One region of the Micromonospora sp. NPDC047762 genome, then DNA from elsewhere that is predicted to be linked to it. Evidence: predicted binding sites of a transcription regulator. Region 1 holds the regulator's gene; the other holds the start of a gene.

Region 1 (7,817 bases):
TCGCGCCGGAGTTGGGCCGGACCGACCGGGAGCACGTGCTCGGCGTACACGTCACCCAGCTCTTCTCGTTCCCCTCGGGCGACCCGGCCGAGTTCGCCGGGCTCTCCGAGGCGGACCAGGCGGCGCTCGGACACCTCCAGTGGTTCTACGAGAACAAGTTCTCCTTCAACCAGGTGCACAGTCAGCAGCCGCAGACCCTGGCGTTCGGGTTGGCCGACTCGCCGGTGGGGCTGCTCGCCTGGAACGCCCAACTCTTCGACGAGAGCCTGGACGCCGACTTCATCCTGGCCAACGTGGCGCTCTACTGGTTCACCGGCACGGCGGCCTCGGCGATGCGGCTCTACTGGGAGGACGCGCACGCCGGCGAGCCGCCGACCGAGCCGACCACCGCCCCGACCGCGCTGGCCATGTTCCCCGGGGACTTCCAGTCCATCCGCCCGTTCGCCGACCGGGACCACTCGAACATCGTCCGGTGGACGGCGTACGACACCGACATCGAGGGCCGGGGCGACGTCGGCGGTCACTACGCGGCCCACCAGGCCCCCGAGGTGCTGGTCACCGACATCCGCGAGTTCTTCGCCAGCCTCCGCTGACCGCCAGCGCTTGATCGACTCGGGTTCCTTGAAGTCGGGGTGTCCGGACCACCAGGACACCGCGACTTCAGGAAAGCCGAGTCGATCACGCCCGATGAGCTGCGCAGGGCCTGGTCTGACGACCGGTGGCCGTCCAAGATCTGCGGATTGTTCATCAAGCGGTAGCCTTGGCTGGTGCGAGTACGTGTCGAGCAGACCGCCCTACCCGGGATCGGGGTACGTCACGATCTGGTGACGGAGTCCGGACGCCGCCTGGGCGTCGTCTCCCATCGCAATGGCCGGCGTGATCTCGTTCTCTACGATCCCGACGACCCCGATGCCTGCCAGGCGGACATTCCGCTCACGGACGACGAGGCTGAGGCTCTGGCCGACATCCTCGGCGCGTCGCTGATGCTCGGTCAACTCTCCGGGCTCCGCGAGCAGGCCGCCGGTCTGCTCACCGAGCAGATCGCCATCACGGCCGGCTCTCCGTACGTCAACCGGAAGCTCGGCGACACCAAGGCGCGTACCCGCACCAGCGCCTCCATCGTGGCGGTGCTGCGCGAAGGCGAAGTGATCGTCTCGCCACTCCCCTCCTTCCGCTTCGCAGCCGGCGACGTGGTGGTCGTCGTCGGGACCCGCAGAGGTCTCGACGGTGTGTCCGCCATCCTCGCCGACAGTGACCCGGACGGCTGAGGCGGATGCACGATTTCACCACGCTGCTCATCGAAGTCGGTGCGCTGCTGTTGCTGCTTGGCCTCCTCGGCCGGCTGAGCCGGCGCTTCGGCCTCTCGCCCATTCCCCTCTACCTGCTCGCCGGGCTCGCGTTCGGGCACGGCGGGCTACTTCCGCTCGCCGCCAGCGAGGAGTTCTTCGCGGTCGGCGCCGAGATCGGCGTCATCCTGCTGCTGGTGATGCTCGGCCTGGAGTACTCGGCCAACGAACTGGTCGGCAACCTCCGCTCGGCAGCCCCGGCCGGGCTGATCGACGGCGTGTTCAACGCGCTGCCCGGCGCGGCCTTCGCCCTGCTGCTCGGCTGGGACTGGGTCGCCGCCCTGGTGCTCGGCGGCATCACCTGGGTCTCCTCCTCCGGGGTGATCGCCAAGGTCCTCGCCGACCTGGGCCGGCTCGGTAACCGGGAAACCCCGGTGATCCTCTCGGTGCTTGTCATCGAGGACCTGGCGATGGCGCTCTACCTGCCGCTCGTCACCGCCGTACTGGCCGGCACCGGCCTGCTCGGCGGCGGGATCGCGCTCACCGTCGCGGTGGGCACTGTGCTGATCGTGCTGGTGGTCGCCATCCGGTACGGCCACCTGATCTCGTCCGCCCTGTCGGCGAAGGACCCCGAGGCGCTGCTGCTCGGCGTACTCGGTCTGACGTTGCTGATCGCTGGCATCGCCGCGTCGCTCCAGGTGTCGGCGGCGGTCGGCGCGTTCCTCGTCGGCATCGCGCTCTCCGGCCCGGTGGCGCACCACGCCACCGAGTTGCTCTCGCCCCTGCGGGACCTGTTCGCCGCGGTGTTCTTCGTCTTCTTCGGCCTGACCACCGACCCGCAGGACATTCCGCCGGTGCTGCTGCCGGCGCTCGCGCTGGCCGTGATCACCATGGCGACGAAGACGGCCACCGGTTACCTCGCCGCCCGTCGGGTCGGCATCGCCGAACCCGGCCGATGGCGGACCGGTCTGGCACTCGTACCCCGAGGCGAGTTCTCCATCGTCATCGCCGGTCTCGCGGTGGCCGCCGGGAGCGTCGAGCCGCGGTTGGCAGCGCTGGCCGCGACGTACGTCCTGATCACCGTGGTGACCGGGCCGATCCTGGCCCGGCTGCCGGACTTCCCGTGGTTCAAGCGGTGGCTGCGCAACCGCGCGGCGGCGCAGCGGCGGGGGCAGGCCCCGGTCATCGACTCACTGCACTGAGGTCCACCTGAACGCCGCGGCCGCGTGGGTCGCACCCTCGCGAAGGTAGAAGCGGTGCGCCTCGGTCCGGGCGAGGCCGGACTCCAGGAAGACGTAGTCGGCACCGTGTTCGTGCGCCCATGCCCTGGCCGCCGTCAGGAGGCTGGAGCCGACACCCCGGGAGCGCCACTCAGGGTGCACAGCGAGGTCCTCGATCGAAGCCCGACGGCCGAAGCGCACCGAGAGGATGTCCACGTAGACGCTGGCCACACCGACCACCTGACCTTCACCCGATCGCGCCGCGAAGAGTGCGACGTCTTCGTGGGCGAGCAATTGCGCGGTCCGCTCGACGGCACGATCCCGGTCCCAATCCCCGGGACGGCCACCGGGAGGGGCGAAAAGCCACTCCAGCCCCGTGACGAACTCGGCCTCGGCGCCTCGCTGTAACTGTCGTACGTGGATGGTCATGGGGACATCATCGGCTGCGTCATCGATGCAACCGACCCGCCCATGCCAACGGTTGCGGAATTGCTCCTCGCGGGTACTACCGCAGCACCCGACGGCGGGTTACCGTTTCGCCCCAGCAGCCAGGGTCCGCAGGCAGCGTTGCCAAACGCGGGCGAGAGCGGAAGGTCAGCCGGTGAGCGTGCAGGAGTCGACGTTCCACGGCTTTGCCAACCCCGTCGATCCGACTCCGGCGGAGTTGCGAGCTTGGGCGTACAAGCCCGATTCAGTGCCGTTGGCGTCGATGCCACCGGACTGGGACCTGCTGGTCTCCGGCGACCGGCTGGTGTTGACACTCTTCGAGTTAGCGATGGATTCAACCTGCCCGGCCCGACGGTTCGCGCTGCACTGCCTCTACATCTACGCGGCCGACGGCATCCGGACGAACTTCCGCGCCCATCCCAAGCGCCGCTTCCGCAAGCTCGTCGAACAGGCCGAGCGTGACGGCGACGAGCTGATGAAGGTCTGGGCGCACAACGGCCGGGTGCTGTTGGCCAGACCGGACCTCTTCGTCTACCGAGACTGGTGCGAGGGCGGCCTGGTCCGCGAGAACCGCCGCCTCGGCTGAACTACCGGATTCGCGCCGTTTCTTTCGCCGATCTTGCACTTTCTGTTCCGACCTATTGCGCGAAGCTAGACATTCCGTCATCCCAAACTGCAAGATCGCGGAATTGCGCGGGGGGCGCGGGGGCGCGGGGGGCGGGGCGTGGTGTGTGGCGTGCGTGCGGGCCGGGACCCCCCGTGGGTCCCGGCCCGCACGTCGGTTACCGGTCAGTCCTGCTTGCGGTCCGTTTCGGCTTGGCCCCGTTCGCCGGTGTGGTCGCCGTTTTCGGCGAACCGGCCCGCGATGATCCGGTCCCGGTAGGTCCCCTCGGTCACCTTGTCGAACTTCTTGCGGACGGTTTCGGCCAGGTTCTCCAACCGGTCCTCGGTCTGCTGGGCCACCTTCTTCGCCTGTTCCGCCATCGCTCCCCCTCGCCATGCCGGTAGGTCCAGATTAAGCCGATTGGACCCTTATCGACAGGCTAACCGAAGCGGCCCGGACCGCGCCGGGAATCCGGCGCGGTCCGGGCCGAGAAGACAGATCCGGGGTGAGCGGCAGCTCAGCGATCGGGTGTACGGCGGGGGCGCCACACCACCAGGGCGGTGGACGTGCGGTTCGTCGGCACCAGATCCCGGCCCGGGAAGCGGGCCAGCGACTCCAGCTCCGCCACCCGGCGGTACGCGGCGTCCAGCTCAGCCTCCAGCCGGGCCACCCGCTGCTGCGCCTGCTCCAGCAGCCGCTCCAGCCCGATGATCCGCTTGACGCCGGCCAGGTTGATCCCGTCGTCCTGACTGAGCCGCTGCACCTCGCGCAACAGCACGACGTCGCGGACGCTGTAGCGACGCCCGCCACCAGCAGCTCGGCCGGGCTGCACGAGCCCCAGTCGGTCGTACTGGCGCAGGGTCTGCGGATGCATCCCCGCCATCCGAGCCGCCACCGAGATCATCAACACCTTGGCCTCGTAGGCAGGGTCGCCCGAACCGAGGAACTCGCCCGACATCCCGCTCACCTCCGCGTCCGTTCCACCGGACTAACTGACTCGACGCACCCGCGCGTCGAGATGTTCCCGGGCCGCCGGCGGGGTCTGCTCGGCGAACGACTCCAGCGCCGTGCGCGCCTCGTCGGACAACCGGGCCGGCACCACCACATCCAGCGTTACCAGCAGGTCACCGGCCTGCCCGTCGCGGCGGACCACACCCTTGCCCCGGGCCCGCAGCACCCGACCGCTCGGCGTCCCCGGCGGCACCCGCAGGGTCACCGCCCCGTCGAGCGTGGGCACCCGCAGGTCCGTGCCGAGCACGGCCTCCGCGAAGGTGACCGGCACGGTCAGCGTCAGGTCGTCCCCGGTACGCCCGAACAGCTCGTCCGGCCGAACCTTGACCTGTACGAAGAGGTCACCCGCCGGGCCACCGCGCTCGCCCGGCTCACCGCGCCCGGCCAGCCGGATGCGTTGACCGTCGGCCACACCGGCGGGGAAGCGCACGTTCATGGTGCGGGTCTTTGTGACACCGCCGCTGCCGTGGCACTCCGGGCACTTCTCCTCGACCACCGTGCCGACGCCCTGGCAGTTGCGGCACGGCTCGGAGAAGCTGAACGACCCCTGGTCGCGGGTGGTCACGCCGGCACCATGACAGACCGGGCAGGTACGCGGCTGGGTGCCGGGTTTCGCCCCGTTGCCGTGGCAGGTGTCGCAGACTCCCGGCGCGCGCAACGTCAGGGGCAGCGTCACCCCGCGCACGGCGTCGCCGAAGTCCAGCGCCACCTCGGTCTCCACGTTTCGACCACGGGCCGGACCGCGTGGCGCGGCCTGCCCACCGGCCTGACCTCCGCTGAAGATCGAGCTGAACAGGTCCTGGAAGCCGGCGCCACCGAAGCGACGATCGCCGCCGCCTCCGCCGCCACCGAACATGTCGGAGACGTCGAACGGCATGCCGCCCGGCTGACCCCCACCCCTGGCGTTGCGCCGGAACGCGCCCGAGCCGAAGAGGGAACGCATCTCGTCGTACTCGCGACGGCGGCCGCTGTCCGACAGCACGTTGTACGCCTCGGACGCGGCCTTGAATCGCTCCTCGGCCTTCGGGTCGCCCGGGTTGTGGTCCGGGTGCGACTCCCGGGCCACCTTGCGGTAGGCCTTCTTGATGTCATCCGCGGAGGCGGCCTTGTCCACGCCGAGCACGGCGTAGAAGTCCTTCTCGATCCAGTCTTTCGAACTCACCGGTCCACCTCCTTCCGACCCTGGTGGCCCGGCCGTCCCGCCCACCGCTGGGCGGTGGGCGGGACGGCCTGCTCACTGTCTGGCACTATTCCGGATCCGCGACCGCGACCAGCGCGGGGCGCAGCAGCCGCTCACCGAGCTGGTAGCCGCGTCGCATGACCTGTACGCAGGTCGGCTCGCTGACGTCGGCCGACGTCTGGTGCGCGACCGCCTCGTGCCGGGTCGGATCGAACGGGTCGCCCTGCTCGCCGAAGGCGTTCAGACCGAACTTGCCCAGCGCGGTGGTGAGCTGTTCCGCCACCGTGCCGAACGGCCCGACCAGGTCGCCGTGTTCCCGGGCCCGGTCCAGGTCGTCCAGGATCGGCAGCAGCGCGGCCAGCACCGAGCCGGTCGCCTGCTCCTGCACGAGGCTGCGGTCCCGGTCGACCCGCTTGCGGTAGTTGGCGTACTCCGCCGACACCCGCTGGAGATCCCTGGTCCGCTCGTCCAGCTCGGCCCGTAGTGCCTCCAGCTCGGCGCCGAGCGAGGTGCCCGCGCGGCCACCGTCCACCGGCTGCGCCGGGGCGTCCACCACCGCCGGACCGGACGGCTCCGGCCCGTCGGTGGAGTTGACCTCGACCTCGATCTCATCGACCACGACCTCGGCGTCCTCGACCAGACCCTCGGCCGGCACACCGGTCTCCGCGTCCGCGGCGGTCCCCTCCGGCTCGGCGGTGTCGACGAGCTTACGGTTGTTGCGGATGACGACCCGCTCCCCGTCGCCGGTCGGCTCCGTGGTCGCGGAGCCACCCGGCGTCGACCCGGTGTCGCCCGGGTCGGCGGCTCGTGGCTTCTGCGTCATGCGGCTACCTCATCCCCTTCGCGGTGGAAACGTGTCGGAGGCCGACGGTCACTTCTTGCCGTCCTCGTCCACGATTTCCGCGTCGACCACGTCGTCGGCACCGCCGGCCTGCGGGCCGGTCGCACCCGTCGCGCCGGTCGCGCCCGGGCCAGGCTCGCCACCCGGCTGCTGACCCTGCTCGGCCTGAGCCGAGTAGAGCAGCGAACCGGCTTGCTGGGAGACCTGAGCCAGCTTCTCGTGCGCCGACTTGATCTTCTCGATGTCCTGACCGCCGAGGGCGCCACGCAGCTCGCCGAGCGCCTCGTTGAGCTGCTCGCGGTTCTCAGCGGGCAGCTTGTCGCCGCTCTCGGCGAGGAACTTCTCGGTCTGCCACTGGAGCGCCTCGGCCACGTTGCGGGTCTCGGCGTCGTCGCGGCGACGCTTGTCCTCCTCCGCGTGCTCCTCGGCGTCCCGGCGCATCCGCTCGATGTCGTCCTTCGGCAGCGAGGAGCCGCCGGTGATCGTCATCTTCTGTTCCTTGCCGGTGCCCAGGTCCTTGGCGTGCACGTTGACGATGCCGTTGGCGTCGATGTCGAACGCGACCTCGATCTGCGGCACGCCGCGCGGCGCCGGCGGAAGGCCGGTCAGCTCGAAGGTGCCGAGCTTCTTGTTGTACGCCGCGATCTCCCGCTCACCCTGGAACACCTGGATCAGCACCGACGGCTGGTTGTCGTCGGCCGTGGTGAAGACCTCGGAACGCTTGGTCGGGATGGTGGTGTTGCGCTCGATCAGCTTGGTGAAGATGCCGCCCTTGGTCTCGATGCCCAGGCTCAGCGGGGTCACGTCGAGCAGCAGGACGTCCTTGACCTCACCCTTGAGCACGCCGGCCTGGAGGGCGGCCCCCACGGCGACCACCTCGTCCGGGTTGACGCCCTTGTTGGGGTCACGGCCGGTGAGCTGCTTGACCAGGTCGGTCACAGCGGGCATCCGGGTCGAACCACCGACCAGGATGACGTGCTCGACGTCGGAGATCTTGATCCCGGCGTCCTTCACGGCCTGCTCGAACGGGCCCTTGCAGCGGTCCAGCAGGTCCTGCGTCATCCGCTGGAACTCGGCACGGCTCAGCGTCACGTCGAGGTGCAGCGGGCCGGCCGCGCCGGCGGTGATGTACGGCAGGTTGATGTTGGTGGTGGTGGCGGCGGACAGCTCGATCTTGGCCTTCTCGGCCGCCTCGCGGAGCCGCTGGAGGGCCATCTTGTCCTGCGAG
Region 2 (7,817 bases), on a different contig from region 1:
GATTCCGTTACCGAGCAAAACCATGAATCGCTTCGGTGGCGAGGCTTCATTCCCCGAGGATGCCGCTGTGACCGGCGATGGCAGCCGCCTCGGCCCGGTTCGAGACCCGCAACTTGCGCAGCAGCGCGGCGGTCATCCGTTTCACCGTCCGTTCGGAGACGTGCAGTTCTTCGGCGATGTCGACGGTGTTGCGGCCGGCGGCGATCGCCCGCAGCAGCCGCCGTTCCTCGCCGTCCAGGTCGACGGGCGCGGAGCGGGTGGGCCCCAGCAGCATGGCGCGCAGCAGTTCGGCCGGCAGCACCGCCCAGCCGTCGAGGATCGCCAGCAGTGGGGGCAGCAGCTCCTCCGGTTCGCTGGTCTTGGGCAGGAACCCCTCGGCACCGGCCCGCAGCGCCTCCACCGCTGGCCCGGGGTCGGCGGAACCGGACATCGCGACCACCCGTACCCGTGGGGTGGTCCGCCGGATCGCGGCCACCGCCCGGATGCCGCCGGGCGGCGGCATGTGCAGGTCGACCAGGGCCAGGTCGGGGCGGCAGCTGCTGACCAGGGCCGCCGCCGCGGCGGCGTCGCCGGTCGAGGCGGCCACCTCGACGCGGCCGTTGGTGGTGATCGGGAGCAGCAACTCCAGGCCGCGGACGAAAAGGGGGTGATCGTCCACGACGACGAGTCGCAAGGTGGAGGCTCCCGGCATGTCTGCGCCGTTCCCCAGCGGGTACCGATCATGCGGGTTCGCACCGAACGAGAGGACTCGGGTGGATGCGCGTACGGCACGGTTTGCGGGACCTGCTGCGAGGGTTGCGCCCCATTGAGCCGACACCGGGCGAGAAACGACCGACGGCGGCCGATTCGGAGCTGCTGCTGCGGGTGCTGTGTCACGAGTTTCGGACGCCGATCAGCACCCTGACCTCGCTGACCCGCGCGTTGGCCGACGAGCGTCGTGAGCTGACCGGGGACGATCGGCGGGCACTCAGTGCGCTGGCCCGCGACCAGGCCGCCCACCTGCAGAGCCTGCTGCGAGACGCGACCGCCGGCACCGGTGTGCTGACGCCGACTCCGCAGCCGGATCCGGCCGTCGCGCTGGCGGGCATCCTGCGGGAGGCCGCGGCGCTGGTGCCGCTCGCCCGTCGGCGGGCGCGAGCCACCCGGGAGGCGGCCTCCTGCCCGGTGCCGGCCGGACGAACCCGACAGGTACTTGTCAACCTGGTGCAGAACGCGTTGCGGCACGGGCCGCCGGACGGGCAGGTCGGGCTCTACGCCACGGTGGGCGGCACCAGCCTGAGCATCCTCGTCACCGACGAGGGGCGGGTCGACGATGCGCTGCTGGTCGCGCTGCGGCGTCCGGCGCCGGCCGTCGGGATGTCCGGTCTGGGCCTGTGGATCGCGCGGCAGCTCGTCGCCACGGACGGGGGAGCGTTGCGGGCGCATCGGCTACGGCCGCGTGGAGTGGCGTTGGAGGTGCTGCTGCCGATGGCCCGCCCGGTGCGCTGACCCGGCCGGGACACCGGTTGGCCCGCTCGGGTCATCGGGGCGGGAACGGCCTCGCTACCTGTTTCCGGTACCGAGGAGGTTGGATGTTCAGCCACGTCAAGGATCTGCAGTTCGAAGCCAAGCCGGACGGCCCGGATGCGGCGTTCGCCCGCCGGTTGCAGGAGGTGCTGGGCGGCAAGTGGGGCGAGATGACGGTCGCCAACCAGTATCTCTTCCAGGGTTGGAACTGCCGACTGCCCGGCAAGTACAAGGACCTGCTGCTCGACGTCGGCACGGAGGAGATGGGCCACGTCGAGATGATCGTCACGATGATCACCCGGCTGTTGGACAACGCGCCGCTGTCGATGTCGGAGGGCATCGCGGACAACCCCGGGGGCGCAGCGACCTTCGCCGCGTCGAATCCGGCGCACTTCATCCACAGCGGTGCTGGCGCGTTGCCCGCCGACTCCAACGGGGTGCCCTGGAACGGCTCGTTCGTCACCGCCAGCGGTAACCTGCTGGCCGATTTCCAGCTCAACGTCACCGCCGAGGCACAGGGTCGGCTCCAGGTCGCCCGGTTGTTCCACATGACCGACGACCCGGGCGTCAAGCAGATGCTGCGCTTCCTGCTGGCCCGCGACACGATGCACCAGAACATGTGGCTGGCGGCGATCGAGCAGCTCAAGGAGGACGGCCTGGAGGAGATGCCGGTGCCGGAGGCGTTTCCGGACTCGGGCGAGTTCACCGAGGAGTACGGCTACACCTACCTGGGTTTCTCCTCGGGCACCGACGCCGCCCAGGGGCGCTGGGCGTCCGGGCCCTCGCCGGACGGCAAGGGCGAGTTCCGGTACGACGACAACCCGCGGGCGAACGCGCCGGAACCGGTGCTGGCCCCGGGTGACCCTCGTCTGTACGGCACCAACCCGGGAGTGGCCGGCTCGGTGGTGAACACGGTGAAGAGCAAGCTCACCTGAGGTGCCCGTCGGGTCGCCCACCGGTCCCCGGTGACCCGACGGACCGGGCGCGAAAGTGGCCTGGGTCACAGGCCGGAACAAGGGGAACGCTTTGTTACTTGAGTGAGACACGCTCAACTAACGCGAGGTGTTCGATGGCAACTCTTCCGGTACTGCCCCTGACCGACGCCGTGCTGCTGCCCGGCATGGTCATCCCGGTGACCCTCGACCCCACCACCCAGGCCGCTATCGACGCGGCGCGGGCGACCGGCGACCGCAAGCTGCTGGCCGTGCCGCGCATCGACGGCGAGTACGGCCCGGTGGGCGTGGTCGCCACCATCGAGAAGGTCGGCCGCCTGCCCGAGGGCGAGCCCGCCGCCGTCATCCGTGGCCTGTCCCGGGCCCGGATCGGCTCCGGCGTGCCCGGCCCCGGCGCCGCCCTCTGGGTCGAGGCGACCGAACTCGACGAACCCGCCCACGCCGGTCGGGCCCGCGAACTCGCCCGTGAGTACCGCGCCCTGGTGACCTCCGTGCTTCAGCAGCGGGGCGCCTGGCAGGTCATCGACGCGGTGGAGCGGATGACCGACCTATCCGAGCTGGCCGACTCGGCCGGTTACGCGCCCTGGCTGACCCTCGAACAGAAGACCGAGCTGCTCGCCGCGCCGGACGTCACCGCCCGGCTGGAGCTGCTGGTCGGCTGGGTGAAGGACTACCTGGCCGAGCAGGAGGTCACCGAGCAGATCAACAGTGACGTCCGCGAAGGGCTGGAGAAGTCCCAGCGCGAGTTCCTGCTGCGCCAGCAGCTCGCCGCGATCCGCAAGGAGCTGGGCGAGGACGAGCCGGACGGCTCCGCCGACTACCGGTCCCGCGTCGAGTCCGCCGAGCTGCCGGAGAAGGTCCGCGAGGCGGCCATGCGCGAGGTCGGCAAGCTGGAGCGGGCGAGCGACGCCTCCCCGGAGGCCGGCTGGATCCGTACCTGGCTGGACACCGTGCTCGAGATGCCCTGGGGCACGCGTACCGACGACAACACCGACCTGACCGCGGCGCGCGCGGTGCTCGACGCGGACCACGCCGGCCTGGCCGACGTCAAGGACCGCATCCTGGAGTACCTGGCCGTGCGCAACCGGCGCGCCGAGCGCAACCTCGGTGTGGTGGGCGGTCGCGGCTCCGGCGCGGTGCTCGCCCTCGCCGGTCCTCCCGGAGTGGGTAAGACCAGCCTCGGCGAGTCCGTGGCGCGGGCGCTCGGGCGCAACTTCGTCCGGGTCTCGCTCGGTGGCGTCCGCGACGAGGCGGAGATCCGCGGGCACCGGCGCACCTACGTGGGGGCGCTGCCCGGTCGGATCGTCCGCGCGCTGCGCGAGGCCGGTTCGATGAACCCCGTCGTGCTCCTCGACGAGGTGGACAAGCTGGCCGCCGGCTACGCCGGTGACCCGGCCGCCGCCCTGCTGGAGGTGCTCGACCCGGCCCAGAACCACACCTTCCGGGACCACTACCTGGAGGTCGACCTCGACCTGTCCGACGTGCTCTTCCTGGCCACCGCCAACGTGGTGGAGTCCATCCCCGGCCCCCTGCTGGACCGGATGGAGCTGGTCACCCTGGACGGGTACACCGAGGACGAGAAGGTCTCCATCGCCCGTGACCACCTGCTGCCCCGGCAGCGGGAGCGGGCCGGGCTGACCGCCGACGAGGTGGAGATCGCTGACGAGGCGTTGGCGCTGATCGCGGGGGAGTACACCCGAGAGGCCGGGGTCCGGCAGCTCGAACGTGGCCTCGCCAAGATCCTGCGCAAGGTGGCGGTGACGCTGGCGACCGACCCGTCGCCGGTACGCGTCGACACCGACAACCTCACCCGCTACCTGGGGCGGCCGAAGTTCACCCCGGAGTCGGCCGAGCGCACCGCGGTGCCCGGCGTGGCAACCGGCCTCGCCGTCACCGGCGCCGGCGGGGACGTGCTCTTCATCGAGGCGACCAGCATGGAGGGCGAGCCGGGGCTGACCCTGACCGGCCAGCTCGGTGACGTGATGAAGGAGTCGGCGCAGATCGCGCTCTCCTACCTACGCTCCAACGGGCGGCGGTTCGGCATCGACCCGAACGCTCTCGCGGGACGCCGGATCCACGTCCACTTCCCGGCGGGCGCGGTGCCCAAGGACGGTCCGAGCGCCGGCATCACCATGGTCACGGCCCTGGCGTCGCTGGTCACCGGCCGCCCGGTCCGTCCCGAGTTCGGGATGACCGGTGAGGTGACGCTCTCCGGTCGGGTGCTGCCGATCGGTGGGGTGAAGCAGAAGCTGCTCGCCGCGCACCGGGCCGGCCTCACCGAGGTGATCATCCCGGCGCGCAACGAGCCCGACCTGGACGACCTGCCGACCGAGGTGCGTGAGGCGCTGACCGTGCACACCCTGGCCGACGTGGCCGACGTGCTCGCCCTGGCGCTGCGCCCGGCCGACGTGAAGACGCTTGACGGGCCGGCGCTCTTCGCGGTCTGACGCTCCGACGATCCGGGCCCCCGCCGTCTTGCGACGGCGGGGGCCCTTTCGGTACGCGGGGAGGTCTACTGTCTCGTCTGCACCGTCAACCACCTCTCCGCCGCGAGGCGGCCCCTGGAGGAACCCCCCGTGAACGTGGTGCTCTGGATCATTCAGTTCCTGCTCGCCGCCGTCTTCGCCGGCGCCGGGCTGGCCAAGCTGAGCCAGCCGAAGGAGAAGTTGCGCGACGTGATGCGGTGGGTGGACCCCGTTCCACCGTCACAGGTCAAGTCGCTCGGCGCGGTCGAGCTGCTGGCCGCCGTCGGGCTCGTGCTGCCCGCTGCCACCGGCATCGCCACAGTGCTCACCCCGCTCGCCGCCGTCGGGCTGGTCATCGTCATGATCGGCGGCCTCCTGGTGCACCTGCGCGCCGGAAAGCAGCAGACCACCCAGCAGGGGCGTCGCACCGAGATCCAGGGCGCGGTCACCTGCGCGGTGCTGCTCGTCCTCGCCGCCGTGGTGGCCTGGGGCCGTTTCGGCCCGTACGCCCTCTGATCCGCGTCGGCGAGCACGCGACAATGCACAGTAGAGTCTGCCCGCCGCTCGAGGTGGCACTCAACGGGGGAGAGGCATGGAACCGATCGTGAGCGCACCTGGTGCGGTACCGCCGGCAGCGCCACAACGGTCAGATCCACCGAGCCGACGGTTGGGACGGCGGGTGCTCTTCGCCGGCGGCGCGGGCGCCGCGGTGGCGACCACGGTGGCCACCCTCGCCGGTGCGGAACAGGCGGGATCGCCGCCCGTCACGACCGTGCGGGAGGCCCCGCTCAGCCTCCGGGACCCCCGGGTCGGCTGCCGGCTCGACGGCAGTGACGAGTCGGACAAGGTCACCACGGCGCTGAACCTGCTGCCGGCCGGTGGCGGGGAGATCTTCCAACCGGTGGGCGCGCTCGGTCTCGGATCGGAGGTTCGCTTTCCGACGAGTGTGACCTGGACCGGCGAGAACATCGGCGCGGCGATCATCCAGCCGGCCCCGGGCTACACCGGTCGTCTGGTCTCGAGCGGTAAGTACAACCAGATCTCCAACGTGCACTTCTACGGCATGCGGACCTCCAACGTGCTGTTGACCGTCCGTGGCCCCCGATCGACCTTCCATCACCTGCACTTCGGCAACTCGGGCAGCCACGCGATCGAGTTCCTCGGCAAGGACGCGGACACCAGCGCCCACGCCAACAAGATCACCGATATCAACATCGAGGACTGCCTCGGCGTCGGCATCCTCGTGAACAAGGTCGCGTACGACAACGAGTTCCTCAACGTCTGGGTCGGTGAGTGCCAGACCGGGATACGGCTGCTGGACAGCGCCTGCTTCTTCGACAACCTGCATGTCTGGGGTTGCCGGGGCAACGGAGTGGAACTGCGCGAACCCGCCCACCGGAACATCTTCCAGAACGTCTACCTGGAGTCGAACGGCACGAGTGGCACCGGCAGCGGCGCCGACCTTCGGCAGGTCTGGGGGACCCAGTTCATCGGCGGCCGGCTGTGGCGCAACGCCACCAACGGCATCGAGGTCTCCTCATCCGGACGTACCCGGATCATGGGGCTCGACATCCACGACAACGGCGCGAACGGGATCCTCGGCCGCGACGCCGACCTGTGCCAGGTGATCGGCAACCAGTTCTACGACGACGCGACGCCCCGCCGCCAGGACCGGCCGATCATGACCGTCGGCACCAGCAACAACTGGATCGTCACCAACAACGTGATGCGGGCGTACGACCACCGCTCCGGTGGCGCGTCGCTGGCCGGCGCCAACAACGTGGTCAACGGAAACATCGGCTAGCACCGGCGGGGCGGCGGGTGCCCATGTCCCTCCCGCCGCCTCGCCGGGCCGGGTCGTCGGCGCCCGTCGTACTCCGGCGGTCGCCGACCGCGTTCTCAGCGCTCGTCGCCGCCGCGGTCGCGGCGCACGGTGGCCTTGCGGCCCTTGATCGTGCTGGAGCGCAAGCCGGAGATGACCTCGTCGGCCACCCCCTGCGGCACCTCCACCAGTGAGAACCGGTCGGCGATCTCGATCGAGCCGATGTCCCGGCCGCGGATGCCGGTCTCCCCGGTGATCGCGCCGACCAGATCCTGTGGGCGCACCCCGGCGCGTCGACCCAGGCCGACGAAGACCTGGACGGTGTTGCCGCCGCCGGAGCGTGGCCGGCCCCCGCCGCGCCGGTCGCCGCCCCGGCCGCCGGCCTCCGGTCGGCCCTCGCGCGACCCACGGACCGGGGCCTGCGGGATCTCCTCCTCGTCGTCGGAGCCCGGCGACGTCACCTCGTGGGCCAGCTTCACGGCGGCGAGGGCGACCTCCATCAGGTCGAACTCGTCGGTCAGCGTCTCCACGATCACCCGGAACGGGTCGAGGTCGTCCTCCAGCAGGCTCTCCCGCAGGGCCGCCTGGGTCAGCTCCAGCCGCCGGGTACGCATGTCGGCCACGGTGGGGATCTTGTCGATGGTGATCCGCTGGCCGGTCACCCTCTCGATGGTCTTGAGCATCCGGTGCTCACGCGGCTCGGCGAGGGTGATCGCCACGCCCTCGCGGCCAGCCCGACCCACCCGACCGATCCGGTGCACGTACGACTCCGGGGCGGACGGCACGTCGTAGTTGACCACGTGGGTCAACTGCTCGACGTCCAGCCCACGCGCCGCCACGTCGGTGGCCACCAGCAGGTCCGCGGTGCCCGCCCGCAGCCGGCCCATGACCCGGTCGCGCTGCTCCTGGCTCATGCCACCGTGCAGCGCCTCGGAGCGGTAGCCCCGACCGTTCATCGTCTCGGTCAACCGGTCGACCTCTTCCCGGCTGCGGCAGAACACGATCGCCGCCGTCGGGGACTCCACGTCCAACACCCGGCCCAGCGCGGCGGGCTTGTGCGCCCGGGTCACG

The links. The regulator HspR, encoded in region 1, represses chaperone genes until heat shock. The targets are predictions, from matches to a motif close to TTGAGTNNNNNNNACTCAA.
Region 2: the regulator HspR is predicted to act here: its motif matches at 2,540-2,558, upstream of lon (endopeptidase La).

The regions. Positions count from the first base shown of each region.
Region 1 is NZ_JBIDCQ010000001.1:796,923-804,739, forward strand. Features, by position in the region: gene ACGF3C_RS03915 (epoxide hydrolase family protein) at 1-593, shown strand, start outside; gene ACGF3C_RS03920 (cation:proton antiporter regulatory subunit) at 768-1,268, shown strand; gene ACGF3C_RS03925 (cation:proton antiporter) at 1,274-2,488, shown strand; gene ACGF3C_RS03930 (GNAT family N-acetyltransferase) at 2,477-2,935, opposite strand; gene ACGF3C_RS03935 (hypothetical protein) at 3,108-3,539, shown strand; gene ACGF3C_RS03940 (hypothetical protein) at 3,743-3,937, opposite strand; gene ACGF3C_RS03945 (heat shock protein transcriptional repressor HspR) at 4,075-4,515, opposite strand; gene dnaJ (molecular chaperone DnaJ) at 4,546-5,730, opposite strand; gene grpE (nucleotide exchange factor GrpE) at 5,816-6,571, opposite strand; gene dnaK (molecular chaperone DnaK) at 6,620-7,817, opposite strand, start outside.
Region 2 is NZ_JBIDCQ010000016.1:619-8,435, forward strand. Features, by position in the region: gene ACGF3C_RS32520 (response regulator) at 47-673, opposite strand; gene ACGF3C_RS32525 (sensor histidine kinase) at 757-1,488, shown strand; gene ACGF3C_RS32530 (manganese catalase family protein) at 1,572-2,441, shown strand; gene lon (endopeptidase La) at 2,576-4,906, shown strand; gene ACGF3C_RS32540 (DoxX family protein) at 5,036-5,440, shown strand; gene ACGF3C_RS32545 (right-handed parallel beta-helix repeat-containing protein) at 5,592-6,728, shown strand; gene ACGF3C_RS32550 (DEAD/DEAH box helicase) at 6,824-7,817, opposite strand, start outside.